Regions from separate parts of the Anoxybacillus sp. MB8 genome, predicted to be linked through region 2. Evidence: predicted binding sites of a transcription regulator. Region 2 holds the regulator's gene; each other region holds the start of a gene.
What was found. The regulator Rex, encoded in region 2, represses fermentation and respiration genes when NADH is low (regulators of the CRP and FNR family bind a similar motif). The targets are predictions, from matches to a motif close to TTGTGAAATATTTCACAA.
Positions count from the first base shown of each region.

Region 1: the regulator Rex is predicted to act here: its motif matches at 1,593-1,610, upstream of EKC99_RS00595 (DUF6803 family protein).
Region 3: the regulator Rex is predicted to act here: its motif matches at 3,743-3,760, upstream of EKC99_RS05590 (L-lactate dehydrogenase).

Region 1 is NZ_RXXX01000001.1:93,686-99,637, reverse strand. Features, by position in the region: gene EKC99_RS00600 (TIGR04053 family radical SAM/SPASM domain-containing protein) at 1-854, shown strand, start outside; gene EKC99_RS00595 (DUF6803 family protein) at 865-1,353, opposite strand; gene EKC99_RS00590 (hypothetical protein) at 1,683-2,489, shown strand; gene EKC99_RS00585 (cytochrome c maturation protein CcmE) at 2,479-2,901, shown strand; gene EKC99_RS00580 (heme lyase CcmF/NrfE family subunit) at 2,913-4,862, shown strand; gene EKC99_RS00575 (cytochrome c-type biogenesis protein CcmH) at 4,859-5,233, shown strand; gene ccmA (heme ABC exporter ATP-binding protein CcmA) at 5,326-5,952, shown strand, end outside.
Region 2 is NZ_RXXX01000059.1:882-6,833, reverse strand. Features, by position in the region: gene EKC99_RS14200 (DUF6944 family repetitive protein) at 1-51, shown strand, start outside; gene EKC99_RS14195 (GNAT family N-acetyltransferase) at 67-576, opposite strand; gene groL (chaperonin GroEL) at 747-2,363, opposite strand; gene groES (co-chaperone GroES) at 2,434-2,718, opposite strand; gene EKC99_RS14180 (CPBP family intramembrane glutamic endopeptidase) at 2,944-3,681, shown strand; gene EKC99_RS14175 (YdiK family protein) at 3,678-3,851, shown strand; gene EKC99_RS14170 (redox-sensing transcriptional repressor Rex) at 3,861-4,496, opposite strand; gene EKC99_RS14165 (ABC-F family ATP-binding cassette domain-containing protein) at 4,724-5,952, shown strand, end outside.
Region 3 is NZ_RXXX01000010.1:28,365-34,316, forward strand. Features, by position in the region: gene EKC99_RS05575 (hypothetical protein) at 43-903, shown strand; gene EKC99_RS05580 (rhomboid family intramembrane serine protease) at 874-2,427, opposite strand; gene EKC99_RS05585 (hypothetical protein) at 2,463-2,648, opposite strand; gene EKC99_RS05590 (L-lactate dehydrogenase) at 2,725-3,675, opposite strand; gene EKC99_RS05595 (5-formyltetrahydrofolate cyclo-ligase) at 3,834-4,406, opposite strand; gene rpmG (50S ribosomal protein L33) at 4,461-4,610, opposite strand; gene EKC99_RS05605 (sugar phosphate nucleotidyltransferase) at 4,691-5,952, opposite strand, start outside.

The DNA of each region.
Region 1 (5,952 bases), on a different contig from region 2:
TGACCCCAAGTGCAACCCCAAACGTGACAAAAGAAGCTATCCGAAAAGCGAAAGAAGTAGGCCTTGCTCGTTGGGCATTTAGCTTAGATGGTCCGAATGCGGATATTCACGATCACTTTCGTGGGACGTCCGGTTCATTTGATTTAACGATGAAGGCGATTCAATATTTACACGAACTCGACATTCCAATCCAAATAAATACAGTCATCTCTCGTTATAACGTTCATGTGCTTGACGAGATGGTGCAACTTGTTGAAAAGCTCGGCTGCGTGCTTTGGAGCGTATTTTTTCTCGTACCGACGGGCAGGGGAAAAGAGACAGATATGATTTCGCCTGTTGAGCATGAAAAAGTGTTTCGCTGGCTTTACGAAACGAGCAAACGTGTACCGTTTGATATAAAAACAACAGCAGGACAACATTATCGTCGCGTTGTTTTGCAACAAAAAATGCGCGAACAGCAAATTCATGGCGACATTCGTTATGAAGATGTGTTAATGAAAGGATTAACTGGACAAGTAGACGGACTAGGGCGTGCTCCAAAAGGAGTAAACGATGGAAACGGTTTTGTATTTATTTCGCATATTGGTGACGTATATCCAAGTGGACTATTGCCTGTAAAAGCAGGGAATGTACGTGAACAATCGTTATCTCATATTTATCGCCATTCTCCAATTTTCAAACAGTTAAGAAATCCAGACGGATATAAAGGGAAATGTGGGGTATGTGAATTTCGTTACGTTTGTGGTGGGTCGCGTTCAAGAGCATATGCCGTTACAGGCGACTACTTAGCAAGCGAACCGTACTGCATCTACATCCCAAAAGCATGGCGTCAAAAAGAAAAGGTCGGCGAATAGCCGGCCTTTTTTACATGTTCATATGATGTCCTTGCCCATTTCCGAGGGATGGATCTAACATACCAAAAATCATGGCGATATGAGCGACAATTAAAAAAATACCAACGAATATAGCATGCATTTTTAATTTTTGTTCTTCGCTCCAATTTCGTCCAATAACATGTAAATCTAATAAAGTTAATCCAAAGAGAGGGATAACTCCTAATAAGTAAAATGTTACAGCAATAACATCAATCCACCCTCTCCATTCCCCATTCATTGTGAGTGGAATGACAGCTGTGATGAACAAATAAATGAAGACAAACAAAAAATAAATCCCACCTATAATGCTACATATTTTATTTACTTTTCGAATGTTTCCATCAAAACGTCTTGTAAAAAGAATGGCTAATTCAGTAATGGCAACAGTTTCAGCGAGTATCACGGGAATTGCCATGAATAAAATTAAATTCCATGGTTGATTAACGGCCAATAGCTCCATATAGTGCGTCATGCTCATATATGCTTCCTCCTTTATTTTTTTTGTTTCACATTGTATATAACAATAAATTGTGCATTTTTTTTGCAGAAACGAAGAAAAAATTGTGACTAATTCTATATTTTTAAAAAAATAGTTTGTGAATTAATGATCATTATGATTGTGCTCTAACAAAAAATTATAGCGCGAATAAAGTAAGGGAAATATGAACTTTATCACATTTCATGTTGTATTTTTCATGAAATGTGATATTGAACAAATTGTGAAAATATTATCATGTATACTCAAAAATTCCAAATATTTTTCTATACTAAATGTAGAAGATCGCTCAAAGAAACGAGGGGACAACAATGAGAAAGTATGTATATATTTTTACCTGTTTATTTTTCATATGTGTTCATTCTGTAGCTGCACAAGAAAATGTTTTTGTACTAGAAAATGCGTTGATACAAGTGATGCCAGAGTATGCAAATCATCCAAACGATCGAAGTAATAAGCCGTCCGTGTTAGTCGGAATGCATCTTTCGTTTCGAAATGTAAGTAAACAAAAACAAAAAGGAGCAATCGTCATCCCACTTCCAACAAAAGAAAAAGGGTTCCGAATTGGGTATGTTGCTCAGTATGTAAACGATGAGCCAGAAGAAATAGATTATGTACTTGATCTAGAAAAAGGGTATATTTCTTTTGAAGTAAATAAAGAAATTCAATCAAATGAGCGTTACGATGTTGTCATTGAATACTACACAAAAAATATAAAGCTAGAAAAAAAGAAACGGATGATCACTTACACATATCATCATTTGTTACCTATTGAACATATGAAAATCATTTTTTACCAACCATTGAAAGCGGATGGTTTCAAAATAACCCCTTCGCCACAATATTATGAAGAAAACAGTTATGGAATGGGAATGTATTTATATGAATTGACAAAACTCCAGCAAGGAGATGTAAAAACGTTCGATATTACATATTCTCGAGAAGATATGCGTCCCACGTACGAATTACTTAATGAATATCACGGAAATCAAAAAGAACAAAAGAATAAAACATTACCACCTATGTTAGTAGCTAGTGCTGTCGTTGGCGGAAGTTTATTTTCAATTACAACGATGATTTTTACGCTTTACAAAAGGAGGATGAAAAATGGGAAATAAAAAAATTGCCATTGGGATATGCTTCATCGTTTTGGCCATTGGTATGTTGTTATTTACATCTATGCCTTCTGCAAGCGTTGTAGAAGTGAAATTGAAAGATTTAACAAAAAGCGAACAATATGAAAATGAATATGTGTTAACACAAGGAATGCTCAAACAATCTTCTGTACAATGGGATGCGAAACGTACGCAATTATCGTTTGAGTTATATGATGAAAAAGAAACGATCCAAGTGCGTTACACGGGGGCGAAACCTGATAATTTTTCTGATGGAGTCATCGTCATTATCGAAGGAAAATGGCGTAATAACATATTTTACGCTGAAAAACTTCAGACGAAATGCCCATCAAAATATGAAGGGGAGGATATGAAAAATTACGATAAAGAAATGCATAAAAAACTTTTAGATTGAGGCGGTGCTTTATGTATATATTGGGATACACAACCATGATCGCTAGCTTTATTTTTTCACTATATGGCCTTTGGGCGTATGGATATGGGATAAAGAAGAAAAAAGAAACGTATGTGGAGAGCGGTAAAGGTGCTGTTTTTGCTGTTTTTGTTACAGCGACTATCGGAATTTGTTTACTTGTTTATTTACTAGTAACCAACCATTTTGAGTATAAATATGTCGCCGCATATACGAATTCATCATTAGCGTGGTTTTACCGTTTTTGCGCGCTTTGGGCAGGGAATGCAGGATCTCTTCTTCTATGGGCATTTTTGCTTAGTTTATTTGCTTTCATTATCGCATATTCGAAACGTACGCAGGCACATGCTTTAACGCCGTATGCGCTTCTCGTTTTACTCATGAATCTTGTATTTTTCTTTCTCGTTTTATCAATAAGCGAAAATCCGTTTAAAATGACAAAAACGATTCCGTTAGATGGAAATGGTCTGAATCCGATGTTGTTACATCCGGGAATGATCATTCACCCTGTTTCCACATATGTCGGTTATGTTACTTTAGCGGTCCCATTTGCTTATACAATTGGAGTTCTTTTTCAAAGGGATTGGAGTGCAATATGGGTTCCCCTTATAAGAAAATGGACGCTCATCGCATGGGTTAGTTTAACGATTGGGAATCTAGTCGGTGCATGGTGGGCTTATGTCGAATTAGGATGGGGGGGATATTGGGCTTGGGATCCTGTTGAGAATGCTTCGTTTATGCCATGGTTAACGACAACGGCATTGTTACATTCACTCATGATGCAAGAGAAAAAACAAATGTTGAAAGGATGGAACGTAGCACTCGTTATTGTATCGTACTTTCTTTCACTGTTTGGAACATTTATTGTGCGAAGCGGCGTGTTAACATCTGTTCATGCTTTTTCAAATTCAACGTTAGGAACATATTTCCTCGTGTTTATTATCGTTATGTTTATCGTTACGATGTATGTCGTTGCTGATCGCGCACATGTATGGAAACAAAACAAAGTAGTGATCGAACATATTTTTTCAAAAGAAATGAGCTTTTTAGTTGCGAATTTAATTTTCATCGGCGGAATGATAGCAATTTTCTGGGGAACCATTTTTCCACTTGTATCGGAAACGGTAATGGGAAAAAAAGTGAATGTCGGCGCTCCGTATTTCAATGAAGTGACAGCACCTATTTTTCTAGCACTCATCTTATTGATGGCCATTTGTCCCATTGTTCCGTGGAAATCAGCATTTATTCCGGTTATGTTGCGGCGCTTAAGCATACCTGCAATTGTAAGCGGATGTATCGTTGTAGCGCTATATGTCATGGGGAAAAAAGATTTATACGTCACTTTGGCATGTTTCATCGTTACGTTCATGATCGTTGTACACATCATAGAGTTATTTAGCGATGTATGGAAAAAGAAAAAAAGAGCGCAACAATCGATTGTTCATGTACTTGTTCATTTATTAAGGCATAACAGCCGCAAGTATGGAGGATACATCGTTCATATCGGTATTGCTTTCATCGCTTTTGGGGTGATTGGCTCACAGGCATATAGCGAAGAAATGATGAAAACGCTGTCACTTGGGGAAAGTGTGAAAATTGGAGACTATAAATTGTTGTATAAGTCATTAGATGAACGGTATGAAAAAGATAAAGATGTTGTGTATGCAACGCTAAAAGTACATGAGGATAATGAGAAGACGAATGTGTTAGAGGTAGAAAAATGGTTTTATCATCATTGGAAGGAACCTTCAAGTGAAGTTGCTTTACAGTCGAACGTATTTGAAGATTTATATATTGTGTTAAGTTCATGGGAAAGCGACCGAAGTGCAACATTTTTAATAAAAATAAACCCGCTCGTTTCATGGATTTGGATCGGGGGAGTGATCATGATGATTGGAGCCGTGATTGCGATGACGCATCCGATGAAAGGGGGGAGAAAATGATAAAAAAGCTTTGGTTCAGTTTCTTTTTAGCATGTATTTTACCAGTTAGCGTCTTCGCCCAAACGTATGATTACAATTCTAAAGTATTTCAACGTATTGTGAATCAATTGGCTATGCAAGGGCATAAAGAACACGATCTCGCTACGTGCACAGTAAAGCAACAGTATTACAAAGAAGTTCTTGATATGTTGAATAAAGGAAAAAGTGAAGATGAAATTTTAAATTATTATGTTGAACAATTGGGAGAACAAGCGCTTGTCGTTCCGCAAAAAAGTGGATTTAGCTTAACTGCTTGGGTTGTACCTATAGCCATCTTCATGTTCGGGGCGTTTGTCATTTATCGAACGGTTCGTCGGAAAGAGGGGAACTAAATGGAATATATGTATATCGTTATAAGTATTGCCGTTGTTACAGGATGTTCATATTTTATCGTTAGCCCGTTTTTTAAAAAGAGGGAGAGCGAATGATTGTTTTACAAAACGTTCAAAAAAAGCTCGGTATGCGCCCGATACTACGACACATTAACATGGAAGTAAAACCAGGGGATTGTTTCTCCATTGTTGGACCGAATGGCGCCGGAAAAACAACGCTTCTCAAAGTTTTTGCATGTATTCATAAAGCTGATGAAGGAAATGTGTATTGGAACGGTCGAGACGTATATAAACAGTTAGCACAATATAAAAGACATGTTGGATGGATTTCACATCATCACTTTCTATATGAAAATTTCACTCCAATAGAAAATTTACGATTTTACAGTGAGTTGTACGGAGTAAAAAACCGTGAAGAAACGATTAAAAGATGGCTAAAAATTGTCGATTTATATGTGTTTAAGGATATCCCTGTACGTACATTTTCAAAAGGAATGAAACAGCGGCTATCTTTAGCGCGTGCGCTATTACATGAACCGAGCATTTTGCTTCTCGACGAACCGTTTACGGGGTTAGATCAAGATGGAGTGCAATTGCTTTTCCACTTGTTGAAACAAGAAAGAGAGAAACAATCAACGATTATGATGGTGACACATGATTTTAGTCATATTGAAAAAATAAGCAATAAAGTCGTTTTTCTATACAAAGGAACAATAGCT
Region 2 (5,952 bases):
TGTTTTTTAAGTCAGTTAGAAAACAAGGCTACTCGTGAAACAAAAGAGTAGCCTTTTTTTTCAATGCTAAAACGAATCAATCTTTTTTCCAACAATAATTAAATCTCTTTTCATCCCGTCTAACTCGGCGACTTTTGGCAAATATACCCACTTCTCAAAACCTACACTCAAAAATAGTTTCATGCTCGGCTCGTTGTGCGCAAAGATAAATCCGAGCAAAGTATCAATACCAAACTTCGGACACTCCGCTATCACTTTAGCTAAAATCTTTTTCCCTAATCCTTTTCCTCTAAAATTTTCATGAAGATAAATACTTATCTCAGCAGTCGCATGATAGGCTGGTCTCCCGTAAAAAGATTGAAGGCTTACCCAACCACAAACTTCATCTCCATATTTCACCATCCATAGAGGTCTTTGATTAGGGTTGTGTTCCTTAAACCATTCCAATCTATCGTCTATCGATACGGGCTCTGTATCAGCAGTTACTAATCGACTTGGAATTGTCGAGTTGTAAATGCTAACGATTGTCGGTAAATCATCTATACTCGCTATTCTAAATGTAACATCTTCTAACATAATCATACTCCTTCGCATCGTTTCATTGTATATTTCTACATTAACATTCACACATAATTTTAAAATGTCTAAAAATAAAAAATCCCCTTATCTTTTTATAAGGGGATAGGTCCTTTACATAAAAAATGCGGGAGAAGCGACCAACGCCACTTCTCCCACACGAAAAAGTATTACATCATGCCGCCCATGTCAGGCATGCCTGGTGTATTTTTGTTTTCTTCTGGCTTGTCAGCAACTACCGCTTCAGTTGTTAAGAACATAGCGGCAACAGACGCTGCATTTTGAAGTGCAGAGCGAGTTACTTTTGTTGGGTCAACGATACCTGCTTCGATCATGTCAACCCACTCGCCAGTTGCTGCGTTGAAGCCGATGCCAGGCTTTTCTGTTTTTAAGCGCTCTACGATGACAGAGCCTTCTAAACCAGCGTTTTGTGCGATTTGACGAACTGGCTCTTCGATTGCACGAAGAACGATTTTCACACCCGTTGCTTCGTCACCTTCAGCTTCAATAGCTGCAACTTTGCTGTATACGTTCATTAACGCTGTACCACCGCCGGCAACGATACCTTCTTCAACTGCGGCACGTGTTGCGTTTAATGCGTCTTCAATGCGTAATTTGCGCTCTTTCAATTCTGTTTCTGTTGCAGCACCAACTTTGATTACCGCAACACCACCAGCTAATTTTGCTAAACGTTCTTGTAATTTTTCACGATCAAACTCAGAAGTAGTTTCCTCTAATTGAGCACGGATTTGGTTGATGCGTGCTTGAATGTCTTCTGCACGACCAGCGCCACCAACAATTGTTGTATGTTCTTTCGTTACAACAACTTTCGCTGCGCGACCGAGTGAAGCAATTGTTGTTGATTTCAATTCGCGACCTAACTCTTCTGTGATCACTTCACCACCTGTTAAAATCGCGATATCTTGAAGCATCGCTTTACGACGATCACCGAAGCCAGGCGCTTTTACTGCAACAGCTGTGAATGTACCGCGAAGCTTGTTCACAACTAATGTTGCAAGCGCTTCGCCTTCTACATCTTCAGCAATGATTAACAATGGCTTGCCTTGTTGAACAACTTGCTCTAATACAGGAAGAAGTTCTTGAATGCTTGAAACTTTTTTATCTGTAATTAAGATGTACGGATTTTCTAATACAGCTTCCATTTTATCAGAGTCTGTGATCATGTATGGAGATACATAACCGCGATCAAATTGCATACCTTCCACAACATCTAATTCTGTTGTGAAACCTTTAGACTCTTCTAATGTAATGACGCCGTCTTTACCAACGCGTTCCATTGCTTCTGCGATTAATTGACCAACTTCTTCGTCAGCCGCAGAAATCGCTGCAACTTGAGCGATTGAGTCTTTGCCTTCAATTGGTTTAGAGATCGCTTTTAATTCTTCTACTGCAACAGCAACAGCTTTTTCAATACCTTTGCGAATGCCCATTGGGTTCGCACCAGCTGTTACGTTTTTCAAACCTTCACGAATCATCGCTTGTGCTAATACAGTCGCTGTTGTTGTACCGTCACCAGCAACATCGTTTGTTTTGCTTGCTACTTCCGCAACAAGCTTCGCACCCATATTTTCAAACGGATCTTCTAATTCAATTTCTTTCGCGATTGTTACACCGTCATTTGTAATGAGTGGCGAACCAAATTTTTTCTCTAATACAACGTTACGACCTTTTGGACCTAATGTTACTTTGACTGCATCAGCTAATTTATCTACACCGCGTAACATCGCACGACGAGCTTCTTCGCTGAATTTAATTTCTTTTGCCATACATCTTACCCCCTTGATAATCATTTTTGTTAAGTATTTTTGTATGCTTTATATGTTATCAGGCGAACGATTAACCAATCACAGCTAAAATGTCGCTTTCACGTAAGATTAAGTACTCTTTTCCATCATATTTCACTTCTGTACCCGCATATTTTGAGAAGATGATGCGGTCACCAACGCTCACTTCTGGAGCTACACGCTCACCATTGTCAAGAACACGGCCTGAACCAACTGCAACAACTTTTCCTTCTTGTGGTTTTTCTTTCGCTGTGTCTGGTAAAACAATTCCGCTCGCTGTTTTTTCTTCAGTTTGAATTAATTCAATGACAATACGATCACCTAGTGGCTTCAACACGGCAAACGACCTCCTTAATTAGATTTTCGTTCCGTTATTAGCACTCATCATCATTGAGTGCTAACACACTTATTATATTAATGAACTTTTTTCAATTTTTCAAGTAGGAAGTTAAAAATTTTTCACTAAATCTTTCCCTTTTTCATTATGTCTTTCCTTTCGAAATTCATACAAAAAATATGGTAAAATGAAAAAGTACTCATTTTGTCAAAAGGGGTTGAACACGTGAAAAAGCAATATTGGTATGTCATTATTACATACATCGCCATGCAGTTATCTAGTTTAATTGGCGTTCCTTTGCTTGCACATAGCGGATTTGTTGACGCATCAAATAAAGAAGTCGCTCTATCCATTGCCTCAGGTTATTGGGCTGTCATTAGCTTCTCGATCGCTTTTCTTTTCGTTCTTTATTTCATGAGAGAAGATATGAAATATTCGTACGATCGCCATCAAGCATCTATCGGAACGTCAATTTTTTGGGGAATTGGCGGGTTCTTTCTTGCCCTTTTCGCTCAAGGCATCGCAGCAAATATTGAGATGCACGTATTTGGCGTCGAGATGGGGTCCGAAAATACGAGACGCATTGTTGAGATGGTGAAGCTAACACCAGCGCTTATGCTCGTCACTTCGATCGTCGGACCGATTTTAGAAGAAATCATTTTTCGAAAAATTATTTTTGGAACGCTGTATCAAAAATATAACTTTTTCTTATCAGCAACTGTCAGTTCCCTTTTATTTGCTGTCGTTCATTTAGAGTTTGAACATTTGCTTCTTTATGCAACGATGGGATTTGTATTTGCTTTCTTATATGTGAAAACAAAGCGTATTCTCGTCCCTATTGCAGCACATGTACTGATGAATACATTTGTCGTTGCTATTCAAACGTTATTTGCTGAAGAAATTGAAAAGATAATGAAAGAAGCAGAACAAATGCAATTCGTGATTTGGAGGCTGTTTTCATGAAGTCTGAGCCGTTGTTTTACTTTTTGATGGGCATTTTATTCACTTATTTTGCTGTTGATAGTGCTGACGATGGCATTTGGGACGTCACAACGATGCTATTTATTCTTATTGCTACATTAGATTTTGGCACCGCTATTCGTTCTTTATTGAAAAAAACCTCCCGCTCGTAAATGGGAGGTTTACTCATTTCCGTAATGTTTTAAAAAGTAAACAAGTGACTGCAATTCGACCGCTAAATCAATATGATGAACACGAATGTGTTCAGGTACATGCAGACGAGCAGGCGTGAAGTTTAAAATCCCTTTAATGCCTTTTTGGACAAGCCGATCGGTAATCGGTTGGGCAACTTGGGCTGGAACGGTTAAAATGGCTACCGTAATCCCACCTAGTTTTTCTTCCAATTCATCTAAATGATAAACAGGCACTCCTCCGACTTCCGTTCCTACTTTATCTGGATCTACATCGAATGCCATCACAATTTTCGTATTATTGTTTTTGCTAAAATTGTAATTTAAAAATGCCGTACCTAAATTACCGACACCGAACAACGCTACTTCTGTCGTTTCATCTTGATCCAACGTTTTTCTGAAAAACGACAGCAAATAATTTACATTATAACCGTATCCTTTTTTTCCAAGCGCACCAAAGTATGAAAAATCACGGCGAATCGTTGCTGAATCGACTTTTACGGCTTCACTTAACTCCGCTGAAGATACACGCTGCTTTCCTGATGCATGCAAGTTTTTCAAAAAACGATAATACAACGGTAGTCGCTTTGCGGTCGCCTGCGGAATTTTTGGTTGTTCATTATTCACGAGTCAATCCCCCACATTTCCTTTCACAAATAGTTAGCGCTTTCATTTTTCTCTCCTATACGTCTGAAAAGTTCTCCCCACTTTTAAACTATACACTATTTTTTTCATTCTGTCTTTCCTTTGTACCCTTTATTATTATTTTTGTCAAATTTGTTATTCGTACACTAGTGTTGCCGAACATCAAGAAAGTACGTTACACTATCAAAAGAAGATTGAGGTGAAAAATGATGATCATTTTACAAGTAAATCAACTATCCAAATCATATGGGGCGGAACAAGTTTTATCAGACATTAAGCTTGAAATACAAGAAAAAGACCGTATCGCGTTAGTTGGAAGAAATGGTGCAGGAAAATCGACATTATTAAAAATCATTGCCGGCCAATTGTCATATGACACAGGGGAAGTGATTAAACCGAAACACGTAACAATTGGCTACTTAGATCAATATACTGGTTTGCACGCCCATCGCTCCATTTGGGAAGAAATGCTCGATGTGTTTGCCCCGCTTCAACAAATGGAAAAACAATTGCGTGACCTAGAACAACAAATGAGCTTGCACGGTGCCGACTATGAGCGCTTACTTGAGCATTACGACCGTTTACAAATGGAATTTAAAGAAAAAGGTGGCTATCAATATGAAGCCGATATTCGTTCTGTGCTTCATGGCCTCCGCTTTTCTCAGTATGACTACACAACAAAAGTATCCACGTTAAGCGGTGGACAGCGAACGCGGCTAGCGCTCGGCAAACTGCTTCTAGCTAAACCAGATTTGTTGATTTTAGACGAACCAACAAATCATTTAGATATGGAAACATTGCAATGGCTTGAACAATATTTAAAAAATTATGATGGGGCCATTCTTATCGTCTCACACGATCGCTATTTTCTTGACCAAATCGTGACACAAGTGTATGAATTATCACGCACAAAAATAAAAAAATACGTTGGAAACTATACAAGTTATTTACAACAACGGGCGGAACAATTTGAACAACAATTGAAACTGTACGAAAAACAACAAGAAGAAATTTCAAAATTAAAAGATTTTATTCAACGAAATATTGCCCGTGCATCGACAACAAAGCGAGCTCAAAGCAGAAGAAAACAACTAGAAAAAATGAATATCATTGAAAAGCCGCTCGGTGATGAAAAATCGGCATCGTTTCGCTTCGAAATTGAACGCCCAAGCGGAAATGACGTATTAACAGCTACCAATTTAGCCATTGGTTATGATCAAATCATCGCAACAAACCTCTCATTTCGTGTCACTCGCGGTGATAGCATCGCACTTATTGGGCCAAATGGAATTGGAAAATCGACTCTTTTAAAAACGATCATTAAGCAACTCCCTGTAAAACATGGGGAACTACGCTACGGAACAAATGTACAAATTGGGTATTACGATCAAGAACAAGCTCAATTAACATCGAACAAACGTGTCATCGATGAACTATG
Region 3 (5,952 bases), on a different contig from region 2:
ACATACATTTTTTATAAATGTAAGCTTGACCGGAGGAATGAGATGAAACGTCTATTATCACTTTTTATATTGCTGTTCGTGTTTGTCGTTATTATCCAAACGCTTGAGCGACCAGCTCGTGAGACGATTATGTTTTTTCCGATCGATCCAACTGTTCGCTTTACACAGGCTCAAACGAAATTATCGTTGCACCCAAAAAAGAAAGAAACACGCTACATCATCGATTGGATCGTCACTTCATCGCTCGATCGAACCGCTTACTTACGACAAGATATTTCTTTGTTATTTGCTAATGGGCGGCTTATTGCTCTCCAATCGAAATGGAAAGAAAACGGAAAAAAACTTATTCAACAAAAACAGCTCGAACAAAAAGGAAGTCGATTATTTCAAGCTATTTCATACCATCAAGGAGAGTTGCATAACGGCAATGATATTCGAAGTAGTCAAAAAATGAGCGGAGATGCATTATATGTGATAGACTCATCCTTTGCCCCGCTTCAATCGTTTCGCAAGCCAGCGACAAACGAACAAAAAAAATGGGCTAGCACATTAAATAAACAAACACAAGCCATTGTCAACAAAGCTGCTAACCAAATGGCAACCATCTTATCAAAGAACGATTATTACCATTTGTACTTAACTGAGCTTGTTCAATATAATGAACAGCCGTTTATGGATTTAACGACAAATGAAACAGAGACGATGATCGGAAACTTATGGGAAGGACTATACAAAAATTATTTTTTAGGCATAAAAAAACAGAACGGTTCGATGGAATCCCCAATCGGTAGCACCGTTCCGCTTATTTTAATTAAAAAAGATTACAGCCAGCTGTTTGTCGTGACAGAAACAGCAGATGGAGAACTGATCATATTAAAGCAATTGCTCGATTTCAAACAATAATTGTTTATATTGTTCATCGTCTGGATGAATGTGCAATGCACGTTCTACTGCTTGTTTTGCTTTTTCGTAATTTTTTTCTTCTGCATACAATAACGCTAAATAATAAAATGCTTCATGAAAACGGTCGTTTTTTTCAATGGCAGCATATAAATACTGTTTCGCAGCATCGTAATCTTTTTGTTGAATACGAATATACGCACGTAAAAAATCTGCTTTGTATGCTTGCTCATCTCGTTCATTGATGATTGTCAACATTTGTTCGGCTTGACCGTATTCCCGTTCATCAATATACTGTTTGGACAATGCAAGAATGAGTTGCGCTTGATCTGCTGGCGGTCGTTGAAAGCCAATATATAAACAAATTGCCGTAACGACCGCTGTGAACAAAGTAGCCAACCATTGTCCAAGACGGGCACGCTCTTTCGGGAGATGGACAATGCTTGCAGCTAAAAATCCACCGATTAAGCCGCCAATATGGCCAGCATTATCAATATTTGGAACAACGAGACCAAACGCTAAATTAATCCCAATGACCGTCAACACATTCATGCCGATTGTTCGAAAAAACAAATGTGGATGCGCCTTTCCGAAATATAGCAAAGCTCCAAAACAGCCGAAAATCGCCCCAGACGCTCCCGCAGATACGGACGGTGAAAATAAAAAGCTAGCGAGTGAACCTGAAAAACCAGCAAAAAGATAAATGAATAAAAAACGGAGCGAACCGTACAGTTTTTCAACGAGCGGACCTAAATAGTACAATGCAAACGTATTCATAAACAAGTGTACAAAACCGATATGCAAAACGATCGGCGTAAAAAAGCGCCACCATTCCCCTTGCAAAATGAGCGGGTTAAATTTTGCACCGTATTCAATAAGTGTCAACGTATTTGTACTTCCACCGTTCCATTCTAAAATAAAAAACATGACGATTTGTAAAGCAATAAATACGTATGTCCATCTCGCTTTTCCGCGCTCAAATATGCTCCGTTCCTTTTCATACATTCGCTCAGCAAACGATAATACGTGTTGTTTAAACGTTTGTAATTCATGTTGTAACATCGGAGAATCATCAGGTACATATACTTTCAATGATTGATGAAACAACATGTTTAGTTCATGTAGCACGGCATACATATTGTTTATATGCATCACAAATGTTTTCATATGTACTCGTTCAGTCGTTAACGGCCGATGAACGTATAGTTCCCAATCGTCAACAGGAGGGTACATCATAGCATATATGTTAACGACTTGAAGCTGCCGACGAAATTGTCGCCTCCGCCATTCATCAACGGCAGTCATGGCGCGTTGCATATCATTTTTTAACGATACGCTCCAATCCATGTCCGTACGAACGAGACGAACGAGTGGTGCCTTTCGCTCACGTGTAGATTGCAACCAAACTTCGCGTTCATCAGGCGATAAATACACGATTTCATAGTTCGCTTGCAAAAATTGAAACATCATTTGCCAATATACAAAGTCAAAGCGAATGCTCAACCTTTCCTCTCCCTTCGCTATCATACCCTTCTTTTACCACACTCTGTTACAAAGCGCAACTATTTGTACTTTTGCAAAAACAATGTTGGCACAAGACGATGGCGAATAAACGGAATGGACATTCCCCATTGGATGACCCGCTTTTGAACCGCTTCTCGCTTCAATATTTCATTCAATACTCGATAGCGAAATCGATAAAGAACAAGCCCAGCGACTAAAGTGACAATCAATGTTTTTCCATTCAATATGATCACCCTCCTCACGTTTACCGTTCCCTTTTCCCATCAAAATTATAAAAAGGTTGCCTCATCATGAGACAACCTATTGTAACCCAACGCGTTTCATTACATCTTTTAACACATTGGCAGAGTGAGTAAATTTTTCTTTTTCTTCTTCGTTCAATTGCAATTCGACGACTTCACGAATCCCGTTACGATTTACGATCGCTGGTACGCCAATGTACATATCGTTTTGGCCATATTGTCCTTCTAAGTAAGCCGAAACAGTAAGGACGCTATTTTCGTTTTGTAAAATCGCTTTCGTTAAACGAACAAGTCCCATCGCAATGCCGTAGTACGTCGCACCTTTTCGTTCAATAATTTGATACGCAGCATCGCGTACGTTCACAAAAATGTTATCTAAATCTTCTTGTTTATATTGTGGTTTTTCTTTCATCATATCAGCAATTGGGCGGCAGCCGATAAATGCATGGCTCCAAACAGGCAATTCTGTATCGCCATGTTCCCCAATAATATAAGCATGTACGTTACGTGTATCGACATCGAAATATTCCCCTAGCAAATAACGGAAACGAGCTGTATCTAAAATTGTTCCTGAACCGATGACGCGCTCTTTCGGTAAGCCAGAAAACTTCCATGTTGCATATGTTAAAATGTCAACTGGATTGGTTGCGACAAGAAAAATGCCATTAAATCCGCTCGCCATAACTTGATCAATAATGTTTTTGAAAATTTTCGTATTTTTCTCCACTAAATCTAATCGTGTTTCCCCTGGCTTTTGATTTGCCCCTGCTGTTAGCACAACAATGTCTGCATCTTTGCAGTCTTCATAATTACCAAACCAAATTTTTGTTGGCGATGGAGCGAACGGCATACCATGATTTAAGTCCATCGCATCCCCTTCAGATTTCTCTTTATTAATATCAATAAGAACAAGCTCTTCTGTCACCCCTTGGTTTAAAAGGGCAAACGCATAACTTGAACCGACAAAACCGGTCCCAACTAAAACAACACGATTTACTTTATTTGACATATTCCTTCCACCTTTCATTATATATCATTTTACAATATGTGCATTGTTTATCTGTTTCACAATTACATTGTACACTGTTTCACAAAGTTTATGAGGCATGAATTATTAACATTTTGTTAATTTTTTCTCCTGTATAATATGAAAGCGCTTATGCTGTTTTATAATTCGCTTTCACAAACGATTATTCCTTTATTCGTAATCATCTTTTGAACAGGAATATCATGTTGTTCAATCGGCAACGTAGAAACAATTTGACAATCGTACGCAATAGAAAGGGTGTCGTTCGGAAAATCGACTAAATAACGATCGTAATATCCTCCACCGTAGCCAAGACGATACCCTTGCCGAACGAAAGCAAGACCTGGAACGAATAGCAAATCGATGTCATGTTTTTGTACTTCTCTCGTTTCTTCTACAATCGGTTCATATAAATCAAAAAAAGTGCGTTCTATTTGTTGAAAACAATCAATTTCTCGAAACGTCATTTGTTTTGTTGCTACATCGCATTTCGGAATCGCAACCTTTTTTCCTTCTCGCCACGCTCGTTCAATAATATGTATCGTATCTACTTCGATTTGTCGTGAAATCGTGATACCGATCATCTGTGCCTTTTGCCAACCATGTTGCTGAAATAATATATCGTAAATGACGTTCTCTTTTTTCTTCCGCTCTTCTTTTGTCATATGTAAGAGACGTTGTTTCATTTGTTGTCGTAATTGTTTCTTATTCATTATCCTTCCCCCTATTTGATAAAAAAATAAGCAGCAGGAAAAAAATCCTACTGCTTACTTCGTTTCACGATGAACTGTTGCTTTTTTGTCTCGTGGGCAATATTTTTTCAATTCAAGACGCTCTGGGTTATTGCGCTTATTTTTTGTTGAAATATAGTTGCGTTCGCCGCATTCTGTGCATGCTAACGTAATATTTACACGCATCGTTCTTTCCCTCCAAACAAAAGTATTGTAATCACACCTTTCCATCATATCATTTTTCTTAAACAATTTCCATATGAATTTTACACGTTTTGATATTGCCGAATTTTCTTTATATAGTATTTTGTATATTCTTTTGCTTTTTGAGCGTTTGTTGCTTGTGAATAAATCGTTAACGTTGGTTCATCTACCTTTGGCAAAATAAGCGTCCATGCCCCATCTTCATGGTGCACTTTTACACCATCTGTGAAATCAACATGTTTGTCATACGATTCTTCTAACAATTTACGCATCACTGCTGCACGTTCATTCCACGGGCAATACACATCGCGACATGATAAATGAAGCGTTGGAATAGACGAAATAACCGTGCGGAGAGAACAACGTTCAATAGCTAACAAATGAAACAGCTGCACACACGCATACAATCCATCAAAATAAAAATGAAACGGTTCATGGTGATGAGCAAACAAAAAATCTCTCCTCGCATCTTTCACATACACGATGTCGCCATGTAAACGTTCCGCTAACGTATGCAACATCGATGGCGCCCAAGAAGGAACAGCTACTTTTTTCGTTTCATGAAACAAAAGCGATACTAATACGTGTAATGAAATGACTTCTTCGTTCGTCAATGGCGTTCCTTGTCCGTCAAAAATTCGAAAACGTTCGCCTGAACGATCAAATGCGATCCCAAAATGAGCGTGCTCCCGTTTAATTTGCTTGCGAATATGTTCGTCATCTCGATGTTCTGTCCAAACGACTTGAATGGCAAACGACTGAAGTGTATGTTCAATCATTTCCCGCAGTAAAGGGGAGCTACAAACGACGACTTTCCATTGTTCCGATGACGAAAAAGGAATCCATTGTCGTAAGGCGCGAACGTACAATTCGTCTTTTTCCTTTTGTTTCATCGCTTCACCGATTTGTGTCACTGACACGTGACAAGCATGTTCATGTTTCATTTGTTGTTCAATGGCTCGCTCCATCGCTCGATCGATCGGGTAACCATATTCATCATAGATGTCAACGATCAATTCATCATGTTCATTCATCGTAATAAATACACCGCCATCATACTGTTTATGGGGCACAATATAACGAAAAGCTGGCAAATATCCACCTTCATATATATTTGTATGGATGCCATACATGTGTAAACATTCGGCAAATAACATGCCCATCGCCCTCGAAAATGGATGGCCGTCAAAGCCAATTAATATGCGGCTTTCCTTTTCACATAAGCTACTGTACGCGGAAGCAAGCCTCGTCATAAACAGCGGATGGGCATCAATATATGCCCGCACTTTCATTCCTTGTTCACTAAACGACGTTTTCGTATGTT